Regions from separate parts of the Lysinibacillus sp. RU7 genome, predicted to be linked through region 1. Evidence: riboswitches for the same ligand, from Rfam matches in the RefSeq annotation. Region 1 holds a riboswitch; the other holds the start of a gene.
What was found. A riboswitch is a leader RNA that binds a small molecule or an ion and turns the genes downstream of it on or off. The one in region 1 is predicted to bind thiamine pyrophosphate.
Positions count from the first base shown of each region.

Region 1 (7,955 bases):
ATGGACATGCTTTCATCACCTCCTAAACAGTTAATGGCTTTCCTCGGTCAATTCGAAATGCCTCTATCCACTCTTCTTTTACGTCTCTTTTCAAAATAAGATTGGCAATCATCTCACCTGTTGCTGGAGCTAACAAAATGCCATTGCGATAATGCCCTGTTGCAAATAAAATGGATTCATCTTCCGGATGATGACCGATGAATGGTTTTTGATCAAACGTTTGTGGTCGTAATCCTGACCAAACAGCATCGATTTTCATATGAGCACTAGTAGGCAATAGCTCTTTCGCTTTTTGAATTAATGTTTCGATACCATTTAAACTCACTTGTTCTGTCCAGTCGTTCTCCTTCATCGTTGCGCCAATGACAAGCTTCCCGTTATTTCTTGGAACAATATAGTATTTATCATGAAAAATCGTATGCTTTAAAACAGCTTGTTCATCCGTAACGGATATGCACTCCCCTTTAACTGGTGTCATTTGATGCTGTAAACCTAGCTCTTTAAAGAAAGTAGTGCTCCAAACACCACTGGCAATCACAACGCGCTTCGCTTCCACAAGTCCTCGTGTCGTTTCAATTAGAAAAGCGTCATGCTGTTTTTTTATGTGTAGCACCTTTGTATAGTCAAAAGTCGATGCACCCAGAACTTGAGCACTTTTAGCAAAAGCCTGGCATACACCAATCGGTAGCACATTGATATCGTCTTGGATATATGCTGCACCTACTATATGAGGGGAAACATCTCGTTCTAGTTTTCTTACTTCATCTGCTTCAAGCCATGTAACAGTAGGTTGCGCTAATATGTCCCCTAATTCTTTTTTGTCACGATCAGAAAAGGCAAGCTTTAAAATTCCACCCTCTCTATACCCTAAGTCGATACCGCTTAACTCATATAATTCATCTTTCAACTTCGAATAAAGAGACTGACTATATCTCGCAAAAGGGAAAAAGACATTGACATCCCCTTCACATTCCGAATGAGCACCGAGCATACCTGCTGCTGCACTTGTTGCTTTGGCACCAATCTGGTTTTCTTCAAACACCGCTACGTCGATTTGCTCTTTTGCTAAATAGTAGGCGATGGCACTTCCCATAATTCCGCCACCAATGATGGCTACTTCATAGCTTGTTTTCATATTTGACCACCTCATCGAATTGACTTGCTACAGCGAATGGATTTTCTGCTAAAAAAATACCTGACATCACAGCAATGCCGTCCGCTTGTATATGTTGTAATGCCTGTACCCGGTCTAAAGTGATACCACCAATTGCAAAGACAGGAATCTTCAAATGTTTTTTCATCTCAAGGATTGGGGCAAGACCATGCGGAGCCTTTCCTTTTTTGCTATTCGTTTCAAAGCAGTGACCATATAACACATAGTCAGCCCCTTGTCGCTCCGCCTCTTGTGCTCCTGCATAATCATGTACAGACTTCCCTACCTTGATATGGGGAAATAACGCCTTCACCTTTTGCACAGGCAGTCCCTTTTCTGGCAAATGTACCGTTTGAATGCCACTACATAATGCAATATCTAGCCGATCATTTAAAATCAGTTTCCCTTTTTCAATACCACCCTCATCTAAATAGTGAAGCAATGTCATAACTTCTTTTACCGTCTTCGTCTTTTCTCGTATTTGAATAAAATCGACGTTATGCTGGATTTGAAGTATTTTCTTTGCTAGTTCAAGCACTGTATGCGAATCATCCGTTACTGCCATCAGCTTCATGTTAGATATATGCCCTCCTTTTTGTGATTTTTTCACAAATAAAAAAACCACTCTCCCGAAAAGGAAAGTGGTTCTGTTTGAATAAGATCCATGTACAAAAAAGTACACAAAAAAACCCCAACATCACTCTACTTCCCTACGCAGATGCAAATCTGATCAGGTTGTGAGGGTTTAAAAGTAACTACTTTCTTCTCAGCCCTTATCAAGGGATCCCCTAGTAAAATTTCAATTTATTCAATTATTATGAATTTAACCATTATTCTATTACACAAATTTTGAAATAGCAAGAAGGCTTTTCAAATATGTTACAAGTATCTCCACTTCAATTCATGTCGTAATCGCATGAGTTCTCCCTTTTTATCTAGGCATGTATGTTCCCTCTTCTAGTATGATAAAATATAAGTTAACTACTAACACAATAACGTTTACATAAAATCATTACATATGGAGGAAAGTATTATGTACAAACTACGCGGGCATCACCTTTTTTGCCTTTTAGGGTATCGAGGAATGGGCTACTCTAAAGAATACGTAGAAAATATGACGCGCATCCATCAAACATTGAGGGCTAATCCAAAAACACTTGTGCAGCTTGTTAAAGGCCCCGACCATTTATGCGAAAAGTACCCTAACTCCGGGGAATACCATTGCCAAGATGATAATATTTACGATAGAGATGCTGTCATTTTAGAAAAGTTAGGTCTTCATATCGGACAAATTTTAAGTTGGGAAGACATTGAATCATCCGTCCAACAACATGTCATTCCAAGTGATATTGGCATCGTTTGTGAAACATGTTCTTGGCGCTCTTACGGGGTATGTGAAGAAGGGGTTCAGCGAATTACTACAGGAAACGGGTTGTGGGAAGTGAAATAGACTGCATAAACGTCTCTTTCCTTCTAGTATAATGCTTTCCCACAGCAATCTCCTCTTGTTAATACGCTTGATTTTTTCAAAAAAATACGTAAACAGACAAAAGAAGCACTCAATCATTTTGTACGACAAAACGATTGAGTGCTCTCTCTTTTAACGACTAAAGTGAATTTTCCTTAAGCCACTTTTCAATATAAGGATAAATTTCATTTACTGCACGACGACCTGTACATACAGAAACGTGACCTGTTTGCACATCATGCAATGTCTTATTTTTGCTTGACACTTTATCATTCAGTGGCTTAATTTGTTGTGGTAAAACGATATTGTCACGAAGAGCACAAATATTCAATAAATTCGCTGTAATATCAGCCAACTTCACCTGCTGTCCACGGACTTCTAATTCATCATTCATTAATTTATTATCCTGATAAAAATCCCCAATCCATTGTCTATATGCTTCACCTGGGAAAGGCACTCCATCATTCAACCACTTTTGCATTAATTTCCAATTTAAAACCGATTCTTCATTATCCACACGGTTCGCTAAATTGATATATGTTCCTAATGTATTGGAAACTGGACTAAGCAATTTATTTCCATAGTCAATCATTTCAAATGGAATATTCCCCAATGTATCAACGAGTTTATCTAATTGGAAATAATCTTTATCTAACCAGTTTGTATATAAACCAGCGTCTTCAAAATCGATTGGTGTTGTCATTAATACTAAATTACGAATTGGTAGGATCTCATTATACAATGCTGTGAAAATCGCCGTCATTGTACCACCCATACAGTATCCAAACATCGTAATCTCTTTCGCATTTGAAACCTTCAGTATCTTTTTCACTGCTCGAGGTATATAGTCTACGATATAATCATCTAACTTCATATGACGATCTTCGTAACCTGCTGTACCCCAATCTAGCAAATAAACATCATGACCTTTATTCGTTAAATGTTCAATAAGGCTGTTGCCTGGATAAAGATCCAAAATATATGGTTTATTAATCAGTGCGTAAATCATTAAAATCGGCACTTTATTTGTTTTTTTCGTATTTGGTTGGAAGCGGTATAACTTCGCTTTATTTTTTGTCCACACTACTTCTTTTGGTGTTTGACCAACTTGCGGGTCAGCATCCTTCGTAAGCACTGCACTTACACGTTTGAATCTTTCAATATCACTTGAAAATGGGATTGAATAAGCAAAACGATCCATCCATTCCTCAAGTGGCTTTGTATCTAAGTTAATCATGGAACTCCTCCTAGTTAATGGTTTCATGCTCAATACGCAAAAATTACATGTATAGTCCACCATTAACATTAATTGCTTGGCCTGTTACAAAGCTAGCTTGCACTAAATATAAGACAGCCTCTGCCACTTCACTTGGTTGACCTAATCGTGGAATCGGCACTTTTGAAACGATCGATTGTTTTACATCTTCCGGCATTTCTGCAACCATTTCCGTTTCAATATATCCTGGACAAATGGCATTTACAGTAATCCCTTTACTAGCTGTTTCTAAAGCTAAAGATTTTGTAAAACCTAATAAACCTGCTTTCGTTGCAGCATAGTTCGTTTGACCAAATGCCCCCGCCTGACCAACGATTGAACTAATGTTAATAATGCGCCCAAATTTTTGTTCCAACATATGTTCAATCACTTGTTTTGTTGTATTGAAAACCCCTGTTAAATTGACATCTAATACTTGATCCCAATCTTCTTTTTTCATTTTACGGAATGAACGGTCTTTCGTAATACCAGCATTATTAATCAAGATATCCACTTTACCGAAATGCTTGATTGTTTCATCAATTAATTTTTGCGTATCTTCTGGAACGGCTACATTCGCTTGAACCGCTAAAACTGTCCCATCATTTTCTTCAATTTGCTGAACTACCTCAAGCATACATTCTGTCCCTTGTTGATAAGTCGCTACTACCTTTGCACCATTTTTTGCTAAAGTTTTTGCGATTTCTGCCCCGATACCACGTGATGCGCCAGTCACAATCGCCACTTTCCCTAGTAATGGTTTTTGAATCTCAACTTGGTTTTCTTGTAATAATACTGACATTAACAATCTCTCCTCTTAATTTAATATTCATTTGCTTTTTCGAAATATCATTTACTTCAATTTTTTGTAAATATATTTTACTTAGCTATTTGAATTACGCGGAGGCGAAGCGGGAGGGGTACTCGGTTTAGAAAGTAATTCAATGACCGTATCCAATTTTTTATCTAATTTCGTGACAGCTCTCTTTAAAGAATCAATTTCTTTTGCTGTATTTTCTGTTACGTTATCTAATTGATCTTCTAAATCAATAACTTTCGTTTCAACATTGATAATTAATGATGCCGTATTAGCCACATCCTCACGAGTAGGGACATTAATTTGCTTCAAGTAAGACTCTGTAATGACATTAAAAAATTCCTGTTGCTGTAAATATTGACTTTGTACTTGCCCTAGTACTTCCGAAAAAGATTTTTGTTCTAACGTCTCTTGAATAATATCACGCCAAGAACTTTCTGCTTTGTCATACAAATCCTTCCACAAATTGAAAGCTTCAAATGGAGTTTTATTGGTCAATATAAATCCTCTCCTATTTTTAGAATTTTCCCAACAATTAAAATTTACCATATATGTAAATTTTTTCAATATGTTATTGTGACAAAAATATTATTTTTACACAAAAAACACAATTGTAATTTTTGGTACTAATAATTTATGTATGTTAATTGTTGACAAAATATTCGTGTAGGTGTAAATTACACTTATAAGCTAATTAACTGTAGGTGGTGATAAATCATGCAATCAGAGGAAAGTAATGGCAAAGCAAAAAATCCGAATATTGGGGCACCTAAAAATTTTTTAGTTCCGATTATGTTATTACATCTACGTGAGTGGAATTCGCACGGCTATGAATTGATGGAAAAATTAACGACGTTTGGCATCAACTCTGTAGATCAAGGCAATTTTTATCGCTTATTAAGGCAGCTTGAAAAAGATTCACTTGTCACATCCAATTGGGATACAAATTCAAGTGGTCCAGCAAAACGTATTTATTCCATTACGGAAGCGGGCGAAAAATATTTAGATATGTGGGCAGGTTCTTTAAACCAGTACCAGAAGTTATTGAACAATTTTTTCAATTTATACAATCCTTTTTATACTCCAAGTCAGTCACTTCAAGAAAAACAACAAACCGTAACAGCTTCAGCAGCAAAAAAAACTACTCAGACTACTACTATCTCAGAAACGAATGCGCCTAAACAAAATACAACTGTTCGAAAAAGAAGAAATACGAGAACTGCTAGACAAACGAAAAACGAAAAATAATCTTTGGATGTTATGCACTTCGTTGCATTCATTATAAAAATAAAAGGTAATTAACAGGAGGCACAATGATGAACAATGATGTATTACTAAAAAGTATGGATACTCTTTGGGATGGATGGTTAAACAGCTTTAAATTAGTTCACCAATTTCAAGATGAAGTAGAGAAGAAAGCTATACAAGCAGTCGAAAGTCAAAAAGAATGGTTAAAATCTACTGTGTCTACATTAAATTCAATTGAGGAAGAATCGAAAAAAGCTTCTAAAGAATGGCAAGATAAAGTAAAGGTCAGTTTAAATGAGATGAATAAAAATAAGCAATTAGATCAAGTAACAAACTGGCTAGACAGTTTACAGGACATTAACGAAAAGGTACAATCCTTCACGTGGAAACCGAACCATGCTATCTTAGATCTTCTTGAAAATTCGCAAGAGCAATGGGAAGCGACAGCTAAAAAAGCAATCGAACATCAAAAACAAGAACGCAGCGAAGCGTTAAAGAAAATTGAAGAGCTTGCTGGTGAGTTAAAAGAAACACATAAACGTCTATTAGCAGTAGGCAAAGAGTAATAGTAGCTATTACTCTTTTACCTAAGCATTTGCCTTATACTCCACCTAAAAATTTTCAGGCACTACTAGGTTGTGACAGCTGCCACTGTCACAACCTTTTTTAATGGAAAATGCTCTTACGTAAATAGTAAAGGTTCTGTTGAATATGTGCAATCCATTTGGCTATTCAATTAAATGCAAGGTTACATAGAACATAGTGTATCCGATATGTGCACTATTTTAATAAACATTTAACTAACGTGAATGCACCTTTTCTCCTTGTACCCATACTTCACAAATATTTTCTGGGCGGGTCAAATACATTATTTTTTGGAAAATATCGTGTAAAGGCTCATTCTCCTCGTAAATTGGGAGTCTAGCTGATGGAATCGTCGTATCAATCACTTGAACATCCCACGTATAATTCTCAGCTAAACGCCCGATTGGTAAGCTTAAGCTTTCCCCACCACCAGCAGTGGCGAAGTAAAAGGATTCATTTACCGTAATGCGTGCATTCGGTACACCGCGCTCATTTGCAGGAAGCGCTGGATTCACCCCATCCTCTAACATACGAGAGGACATAACCGCTTGACGAATATTATCAAACAGACTAGGAGAAAAACCGCCCGAAATATCGGAGCCAAGACCAATTTCAACCCCTTTTTCATGGAAATGCGCAAGCGGAATTACGCTATTGGCAAAATACGCATTAGAAATAGGGCAATGACTAATCGCCGTTCCTGTTTGTGCAAATAATTCAGCATCGGCATCATCTAAAAAGTTGCAGTGCGCCATAACTGATTTTTCACGTAAAAGCCCAAAATCGTGTAAGGCAAAGGCGTCATTTTTACCATAACGTTCTTGTACATACTGATGTGCCCAATCACTTTCGCTACAATGCGATTGAATATACGTATCGTACTTAGCCGCTAATTTCCCTAAGCCTTGTAGCCCTTCACTTGTACAACTTGGGATAAAACGCGGTGTCACAACAGGGTAAACACCTTGCTTTACGGACTTCGCTAATTCCTTTACCGCTACAATAAATTCCTCTGTATCTACTAGCGCTGTCTTCGTATCGGCATCGCGATAATATGCTGGAGTCTGTTCTGGATCGTCCATTACGACTTTTCCAACTAAGCCTCGTTGTCCTTTTTTCGCACAAATTTCCGCAAGCAAAATACTGGCTTCTTTATGCACTGTCGCAAAATAAAGAGCTGTTGTCGTACCATTTGCTAGTAACGTACTGACAACATCCTCATATACCTTCTTAGCAAAGGATACATCCGAAAATTTCGATTCAATCGGGAATGTATAAGTGTTTAGCCAATCGAAAAGCGGAATATCTAATGCTGTTCCTGATTGTGCCCATTGAGGTGCGTGCACATGTAAATCAACAAATCCTGGAAGGAAGTACTGCCCTTCCGCTAACCGATGAAAATTGTCCTTGCCCTCATACGTGCTTAGTA
Region 1 is NZ_JBYQFK010000004.1:87,651-95,605, forward strand. It holds gene thiS (sulfur carrier protein ThiS) at 1-8, opposite strand, end outside; gene thiO (glycine oxidase ThiO) at 23-1,135, opposite strand; gene AC3II9_RS04445 (thiamine phosphate synthase) at 1,119-1,727, opposite strand; TPP riboswitch at 1,844-1,953, opposite strand; gene AC3II9_RS04450 (DUF1284 domain-containing protein) at 2,187-2,603, shown strand; gene phaC (class III poly(R)-hydroxyalkanoic acid synthase subunit PhaC) at 2,761-3,858, opposite strand; gene fabG (3-oxoacyl-[acyl-carrier-protein] reductase) at 3,902-4,678, opposite strand; gene AC3II9_RS04465 (polyhydroxyalkanoate biosynthesis repressor PhaR) at 4,760-5,191, opposite strand; gene phaQ (poly-beta-hydroxybutyrate-responsive repressor) at 5,411-5,941, shown strand; gene AC3II9_RS04475 (PhaP protein) at 6,010-6,507, shown strand; gene guaD (guanine deaminase) at 6,742-7,955, opposite strand, start outside.

Region 2 (7,955 bases), on a different contig from region 1:
AGAGCAATTAGAAAAGGAATCAATCGATGTCACATTACCAGGTGCTACGATTAAATCTGGAAATCGCCACCCATTAACACGTGTAATTGAAGAAATCGAAGACTTATTCGTTGGAATGGGCTATGAAATCGTAGAAGGTCCAGAAGTAGAAAAAGATTACTATAACTTTGAAGCGATGAATTTACCTAAAGGTCACCCAGCTCGTGATATGCAGGATTCATTCTACATTTCAGAAGAAATCTTACTACGTACACATACATCACCAGTACAGGCACGTACGATGGAAGCGAAAAAAGGGGAGCCAATTCGCGTTATTTGTCCAGGTAAAGTGTTCCGTCGTGATACAGATGACGCAACACACTCTCATCAATTCATGCAAATCGAGGGGCTTGTTATTGGAGAAAACATTCGCATGAGTGATCTAAAAGGAACTCTTGATGCACTAGCAAAGAAAATGTTCGGTGCGGAGCGTGAAATTCGTCTACGTCCATCATTCTTCCCGTTTACTGAGCCATCAGTGGAAGTCGATGTATCTTGTCATAAATGTGGCGGCGCAGGCTGTAACGTATGTAAGCAAACAGGCTGGATTGAAATTTTAGGTGCGGGTATGGTTCATCCAAACGTGCTTGAAATGGCTGGCTATGATTCAAAAAAAGTATCAGGCTTTGCGTTCGGTATCGGTGCTGAACGTATCGCGATGTTAAAATACGGGGTGGATGATATCCGTCACTTCTATACGAATGACGTACGCTTCTTATCACAATTCCACCGAAGTGAAGGGTAAGGAGGATTATTTATGTTAGTATCATTAAAATGGTTAGCACAATATGTAGATATTTCAGGCATTGCGCCACAAGAATTAGCAGAAAAAATTACACGTTCAGGTATTGAGGTAGATGCTGTCATCGATCGCTCTGCTGGCATGACAAATGTCGTAGTAGGTCATGTCGTATCAAAAGAAAAGCATCCTGAGGCAGATAAATTAAATGTGTGTCAAGTCGATGTTGGGGAAGCAGAATACCAACAAATCGTATGTGGTGCACCAAATGTAGAGGCAGGCCAAAAAGTAATTGTTGCGCGTCCAGGTGCGCATTTACCAGGTGGCATCAAAATTAAAAAGGCAAAACTTCGCGGTCAAGAATCGAACGGCATGATCTGTTCATTACAAGAGCTAGGTGTTGAAGGGCGCCTTGTCCCAAAAGCATATGCAGAAGGAATTTATGTGTTACCAGCAGATGCAGTACCAGGTTCAGATGCGTTAGAACTTTTAGGGCTTCGCGATACAGTTTTAGAGCTTGGTTTAACACCAAACCGTTCAGATGCGTTATCAATGCTTGGTGTAGCGTATGAAGTAGCAGCGATTCTTTCACAAGAGGTGAAGCTTCCTGAAATTAGCTACACAACATCAACTGAAAAAGCAACAGATAAATTAAAACTACGTGTAGAAGACACATCAGTGAACCCATTATACGCGGCAAAAGTAGTGAAAAATGTAAAAGTAGCAGAGTCGCCACTTTGGTTACAACATTATTTAATGGCGTCTGGCGTACGTCCACACAATAACGTAGTAGACATTACGAACTATATTTTAATGGAGTATGGCCAACCACTGCATGCATTCGATTACGACAAGCTAGCAACAGGTGAAATCGTGACACGTCATGCAACAGAAGGCGAAAAAGTGACAACGTTAGATGACCAAGAGCGCACATTAGTAGCACATAACTATGTCATTACAAATGGCAAAGAGCCAGTTGCGGTAGCTGGTGTAATGGGTGGAGCAAACTCAGAAGTATCAGAATCAACAACAACGGTTGTCATTGAGTCGGCATACTTTGCAGGTTCTTCTGTTCGTCGTACATCAAAAGATTTAGGTTTACGTTCTGATTCATCTGCTCGTTTTGAAAAAGGCGTAGACACAAACCGTGTACTTCCTGCTGCTGAACGCGCAGCACAGTTACTTGCAGAACTTGCAGGTGGTGAAGTGCTAGAAGGAACAGTACTTGTAGATGAATTAGATAAAACACCAGCTCGCGTTGTTGTATCACCTGATTTCGTGAATGCACGTCTTGGGATGAAGATTTCGCTGGAAGATATGCTATCGATTTTACATCGTCTAAAATTCGATGTAGAAGCGGCAAATGGCATGCTTATTATTGACGTACCAACACGTCGCGGAGATATTAAAATTGAAGAAGATATCGTAGAAGAAATCGCACGTATGTATGGGTACGATGAAATCCCAATCACATTACCAGCATCTGATGTGGTCGGCGGTTTAACAGCATATCAAGCAAAACGTCGTATTGTGCGTAGTGTAATGGAAGGTGCTGGTTTATACCAAGCGGTGACATATTCCCTTACTTCTGCGGAAGCGTCACAAAAATTTGCGTTAAAAGCAGAAGAAACAACAAAGTTATTAATGCCAATTTCCGAAGAGCGTTCTACATTACGCCAAAGCTTAATCCCACACTTAGTGGAAGCGGCTGCATACAATGTAGCACGTCAAATTGATTCGGTTGCATTATATGAAATCGGTTCTGTATTCCTTGGTCAAACAGCGGATGAATTACCACTTGAAGAAGAACATTTAGCGCTTGTTTTAACAGGTAAATGGACGGATCATGCATGGCAAGGTGAAAAGAAAAATGTTGATTTCTTTGTGGCGAAAGGAATCATTGAAGCAGTAGTGACAAAGCTTGGCTTAACAGATCGTATTTCTTACGTAAAAACTACTATTGATGGCTTACATCCAGGACGTACAGCACATGTGCTACTTGATGGAGAAGTAATCGGTTTAATCGGTCAGTTACACCCAGCAGAACAGAAAAAAGCAGGTGTGAAAGAAACATATGTAGCGGAACTAAACTTACTAGCTATTTTAAGTGCCGCAACAGGAGAATTAGTGTACACACCTGTTCCACGTTTCCCAGCGATGACACGTGATATTGCATTAGAGCTTGACCGTACAATGCCAGCTGGCGAAATCGTATCGATTATTAAAGGTGCAGGTACAAAACTGTTAAAAGATGTGAAAGTGTTCGACGTTTACGAAGGGGAGAAAATGGCAGCAGGCAAAAAATCAGTTGCTTTCTCCTTAACTTATTTCGATCCAGAACGTACGTTAACAGATGAAGAAGTAGTAGCAGCACATAACAAAGTGTTAAAAGCATTAGCTACAGCAGGCGCAGAAGTACGCTAAGACAGAATATACAGTATTAGGCATGCTCTTTTATAGGGCATGCCTTTTCATTTACGATTTTGTGCAGATAGGGAAACATCACTCAAATGAGGTTGTTATTCTTAAATGAATATATTATCATAAAGACAAATGAATAGTACCCACAGGAGGGGCCGAGGTAGTCGGCTGAGATTGTGCACACAACTGCACTGACTCTTTGAACCTGTAAGTTAGTACTTGCGTAGGAATGTGGATAGAAACCGACTTCAAAGCGATGTCAGGCTCTGTCCTGATATCGTTTTTTTTTTCACTCGCGTTGATTTAGTGGGAAGTATCGGTGAATGTTAATGTGATCAAAAAACCTAATATGAAAGTGAGATTAAACAATATGAGTTTACAACAGATTCGTGTTAAACAGCCACTTGTATTATGTATGACAAATACAGTAGCAGCTAATTTTACAGCGAATGGTTTATTAGCAGTAGGAGCTTCGCCGCTTATGTCTGAGGCGGTGCAAGATGCGGAGCAATTAGTTGGAATCGCTAATGCGGTACTCCTTAATATTGGGACAGTACATGATGCTTCATTTCAAGCGATGTTAGCAGCGGGTAAGGCAGCAAATGACAAGGGAATTCCTGTTGTATTAGATCCAGTGGGTGTTGGCGCATCAGAGTATCGCCAGCGTGCCGTAGAAAAGATTTTAGAAGATGTAAAAGTGGCATGCATTCGCTGTAATGTAGGTGAACTAGCGGCACTTGCTGGCGTGCACTGGGAAACAAGAGGTGTTGATAGCGGCGAAGGAGAAATGGATGTGATCGAAGTTGCTCGTTTAACGGCAAAAGCGTACAATACAATTGTTTTTGTGACAGGCTATACAGATGTTTTGACAGATGGGGTTCATGTAGTCGAAGTGACAGGTGGACATGAAAAAATTACAAATGTCACAGCGACAGGGTGTTTACTGAGTGCATTAACAGCAGCAGTTTGTTCATTGGAGGGAGATCGTCTACAGCAGTTACAGGCGTTAGCAGCTGATTACCAACAAGTAGCTGAGCAAGCTTGCCAATACGGAATTGGTACAGTACAAGTAGAAATACTAAACGCACTCGAACGATTATCAATGGAGGCGAAATCATGAATATTGTCATGACCATTGCCGGCTCAGATTCAGGTGGCGGGGCAGGCATTCAGGCAGATTTAAAAACGTTTCAGGAATTAGGCGTTTTTGGTACGACGGCTATTACCGCACTTACCGCGCAAAATACGCTAGGGGTACAAGGCATTTCACCTGTAGAGCCGGATTTCGTAGTACAACAAATACTGGCTGTTTTTCGTGATATGCCAGTGAAAGCGATTAAAACGGGTATGTTATTTTCAGCTGAAATTATTTCGGCCGTTGCCGACGTACTGAGTGAAAAGGATGTACAGCTTGTCATTGATCCGGTCATGATTGCTAAAGGTGGCGCAACACTTTTACAGCAAGCGGCCATTGAAGCAATGAAAACAAAATTATTGCCACTTGCAACAGTCGTGACACCGAATATTCCAGAAGCGGAAGTGTTAAGTAGCGTGACAATTGAAACGTCGGAGGATATTGAAAAAGCAGCACAAGTCATATTAGGCTATGGCGTACAATGTGTTGTCATGAAAGGTGGCCATTTAGCTGGTGACACTGCCGAGGATACGATTTATTTTGCAGATGGGTCATCATTTGTCATGCAAAGTGAGCGTATTCAAACGAACCAGACACATGGGACAGGCTGTACATTTTCAGCTGCATTAACCGCCTTTTTAGGGCAGGGATATGACATGAAAACAGCCATTATCGAAGCAAAGAAATTTGTCCAACTGGCGATTCAAAATCCACTGAATATTGGTCACGGACACGGACCGACGAATCATTTTGCGTATAAACAGCAACAGGGGCAAGTCGAGGTGAGAGTCATTGAAGCGTGAACAACTAAGCGTGTATTTTATTATGGGGACACAAAATGTCAAACATAGACAACCTTTACGTGTATTAGAAGAAGCATTGCAAGCAGGTGTGACGATGTTTCAGTTTCGTGAAAAGGGTGACGGGGCATTAACTGGTGAGGCATACGAACAATTTGCTAAAGATTGTCAAGCGCTTTGTCAACAATACAACGTACCATTTATCGTGAATGATGACGTGGAACTAGCATTGAAACTACAAGCAGATGGTGTACACGTAGGGCAGGAAGATGAAGCAGTAATGACAGTGAAAGAACGGATAGGCGATATGATTTTCGGTGTCTCTGTGCATACGATGGAAGAGCTAGAAGTAGCACTAGCAAATGGTGCAACATATGTCGGCATTGGGCCCATCTTTGCGACGAAATCAAAAGATGATGCTAAAACACCTGCTGGAACCCATTTTTTGCGACAGGTTACAGAAACGTATCCACATTTATGGACAGTTGCAATCGGTGGTATTACAGAACAAAATGCTTGGGAGCCCCTTCAGGCAGGCACAGATGGTGTAGCGGTTATTTCTACCATTTGTGAAAGTGAATGCATTGCTAAAACGGTTCAAAACTTAAAAATTAAGAAATAAATGACGAAAAAGCGACACAATTGTCGCTTTTTCTTGTTCTATTTATAGACGAGGATGTTTTCCCTCCTATACAATTAAACTGTGAGTCTTATTTATATGAAGGGAGGCATCGTTTTGGCGTTTCATCCAATTAAACTATTACGTATAACAGGCATTTTAGATGGAATCTCGCTTTTAGTTCTATTATGTATTGCGATGCCATTAAAATATTTCGCAGATTTTCCACTCGCTGTGACCATTACAGGTGCACTACATGGTGGCATTTTTATAGCATATGTTATAGCAATTGCTTATGCGCAATTACGCGTTCAATGGAATATAGGATGGTCGCTCTTGGCGCTCGTTGTAGCATTTATTCCAACAGGAAATTTTCTATTTGATTTTTATGTGAAAAAAAGACAAAACCTATATACACTCAAGCCGTTTCGTAAGTCATGGCTTGTGTATCTCATTGTGTTCTTTACGTTTATTGATTTATTCACACAGCTACCGGTTATGAGTACCTTTGCGACATCAGTTGGCGCAAGTGCGATGGTAGCGGGCTTTGTCGTCGGTATGTATTCACTCACAAATACATTTGGTAATATTTTATCAGGTATATTTACAGATCGGTACGGTGCGTTTCGTCTGCTAGTGATTGGTTTACTGACAACAAGTTTTTCATTAGCCCTATATAATCTAGTCGATAATTCGACAACACTCATTTTAGTACGCGTGATTCATGGATTTTTAGGGGGATTAATTGTACCGGCAGCTTTTACATTACTAGCGAATATGACGAAGGAAGAAAAGCAAGGTAGTCAAAGTGCCATTACAGGTTCGTTTGTCGGCATTGCAGCCATTATTGGACCGGCATATAGCGGGATTATGGCAAGCCGAACTTCGGTACCATTTGTATTTACAACAGTAGCGATTGCCGGTGTTGTTTTAGCGGTGTTAACATTTATGTTCTTAAAAATGTCGCCATCTACAAAGAAGGCGCAAAAAACAAAAGCGCCATTCCACTTTAATAAAGGCGTTGTACAGGCATATGCAGGTGCATTTCTCCTGATGTTTTCACAAGGGGCACTTGCGTATTTATTGCCATTACATGTGGAGAGTTTAGGCTATAGCTCTCGCTTAAGTGGGACACTGATGAGCATGTTTGGTATCGTGGCGGTGCTTATTTTTGTGTTACCAACGAATCGTTTATTTGATAAAATCTCCCCTGTGTATAGTTTAGTATTTGGGCTTTTATGTATGGGTGGAAGCCAAATTTTAATTGGTCAATTATCAACGCAAGGCACACTTTACGGTGGACTTGCTTTATACGGTTGTGGTTTTGCGTTTTTATTCCCGGCAATTAATACATTGCTCGTACATGCCACAGCACCTGAAATGCGCGGGAAAGCATACGGTTATTTCTATGCCTTCTTTTCCCTCGGAGTTGTAGTAGGCTCATCTGGTTTAGGTGTATTACCATTTACAATTACGGGGAATTTTATCGTCACAGGTGTATTGCTCATTTCATTCTCAGCAATTGTGTTGATGACGGTGCTTTTCGCGAGAAACAGTTCAAAAACAGTACATGTGTAAAAGGCGGGCTATATGCTCGCCTTTTTCTTATGTAAAACAAATATTAATGCTCGCTATTTTCAACTTGTTTTACTCGTTTGAATATGCCATATAGCGCACCTATGATAGCTGTTAATGTATGAATAGCAGCAAATGTATAAAAATTAAGATAGATTTTATTCGTATACTCATTCAGCTTTGGGAAGCCGTAAATGGAAGAATAACTTTCTTTTTCTGTCCCACCAAGTGAGGTATAAATATTATTTTTATAATCAATAGCGAAATAAGTAAACGCAATCAAGAGTGCAATCCCGCCAATAATAAAGCAATTTCGTAAAATCCGGTCCTGAGCGTGACGAGAAATTTCTGTGAAATATCGAAGTGTTGTCAACAAACTAAGTACAATAAATGGGGTAACGAGTGTAATACCGACAGCTCCTAAATTACCGCTAGTTGTACTAATATCATTTGCCTTTAACGTGAAAAAATGCTCAATAACGAGAACACCGACCAATGAAATCCCGATACTAATGAGCCAACTTAAACGTAACATACAAATTCCTCCTTACTTGTACCACTATACATGGCTCCGAATGAATGCACAATGTACTAGTTTAATGTGGAATAAACATTGTAAATATAAGG
Region 2 is NZ_JBYQFK010000028.1:46,968-54,922, forward strand. It holds gene pheS (phenylalanine--tRNA ligase subunit alpha) at 1-784, shown strand, start outside; gene pheT (phenylalanine--tRNA ligase subunit beta) at 797-3,202, shown strand; TPP riboswitch at 3,338-3,446, shown strand; gene thiM (hydroxyethylthiazole kinase) at 3,570-4,319, shown strand; gene thiD (bifunctional hydroxymethylpyrimidine kinase/phosphomethylpyrimidine kinase) at 4,316-5,137, shown strand; gene thiE (thiamine phosphate synthase) at 5,127-5,756, shown strand; gene AC3II9_RS17710 (MFS transporter) at 5,871-7,331, shown strand; gene AC3II9_RS17715 (nucleoside-diphosphate sugar epimerase) at 7,375-7,863, opposite strand.
Region 2: linked by a shared signal. The riboswitch ahead of thiM (hydroxyethylthiazole kinase) and the one ahead of AC3II9_RS04445 (thiamine phosphate synthase) in region 1 are both predicted to bind thiamine pyrophosphate.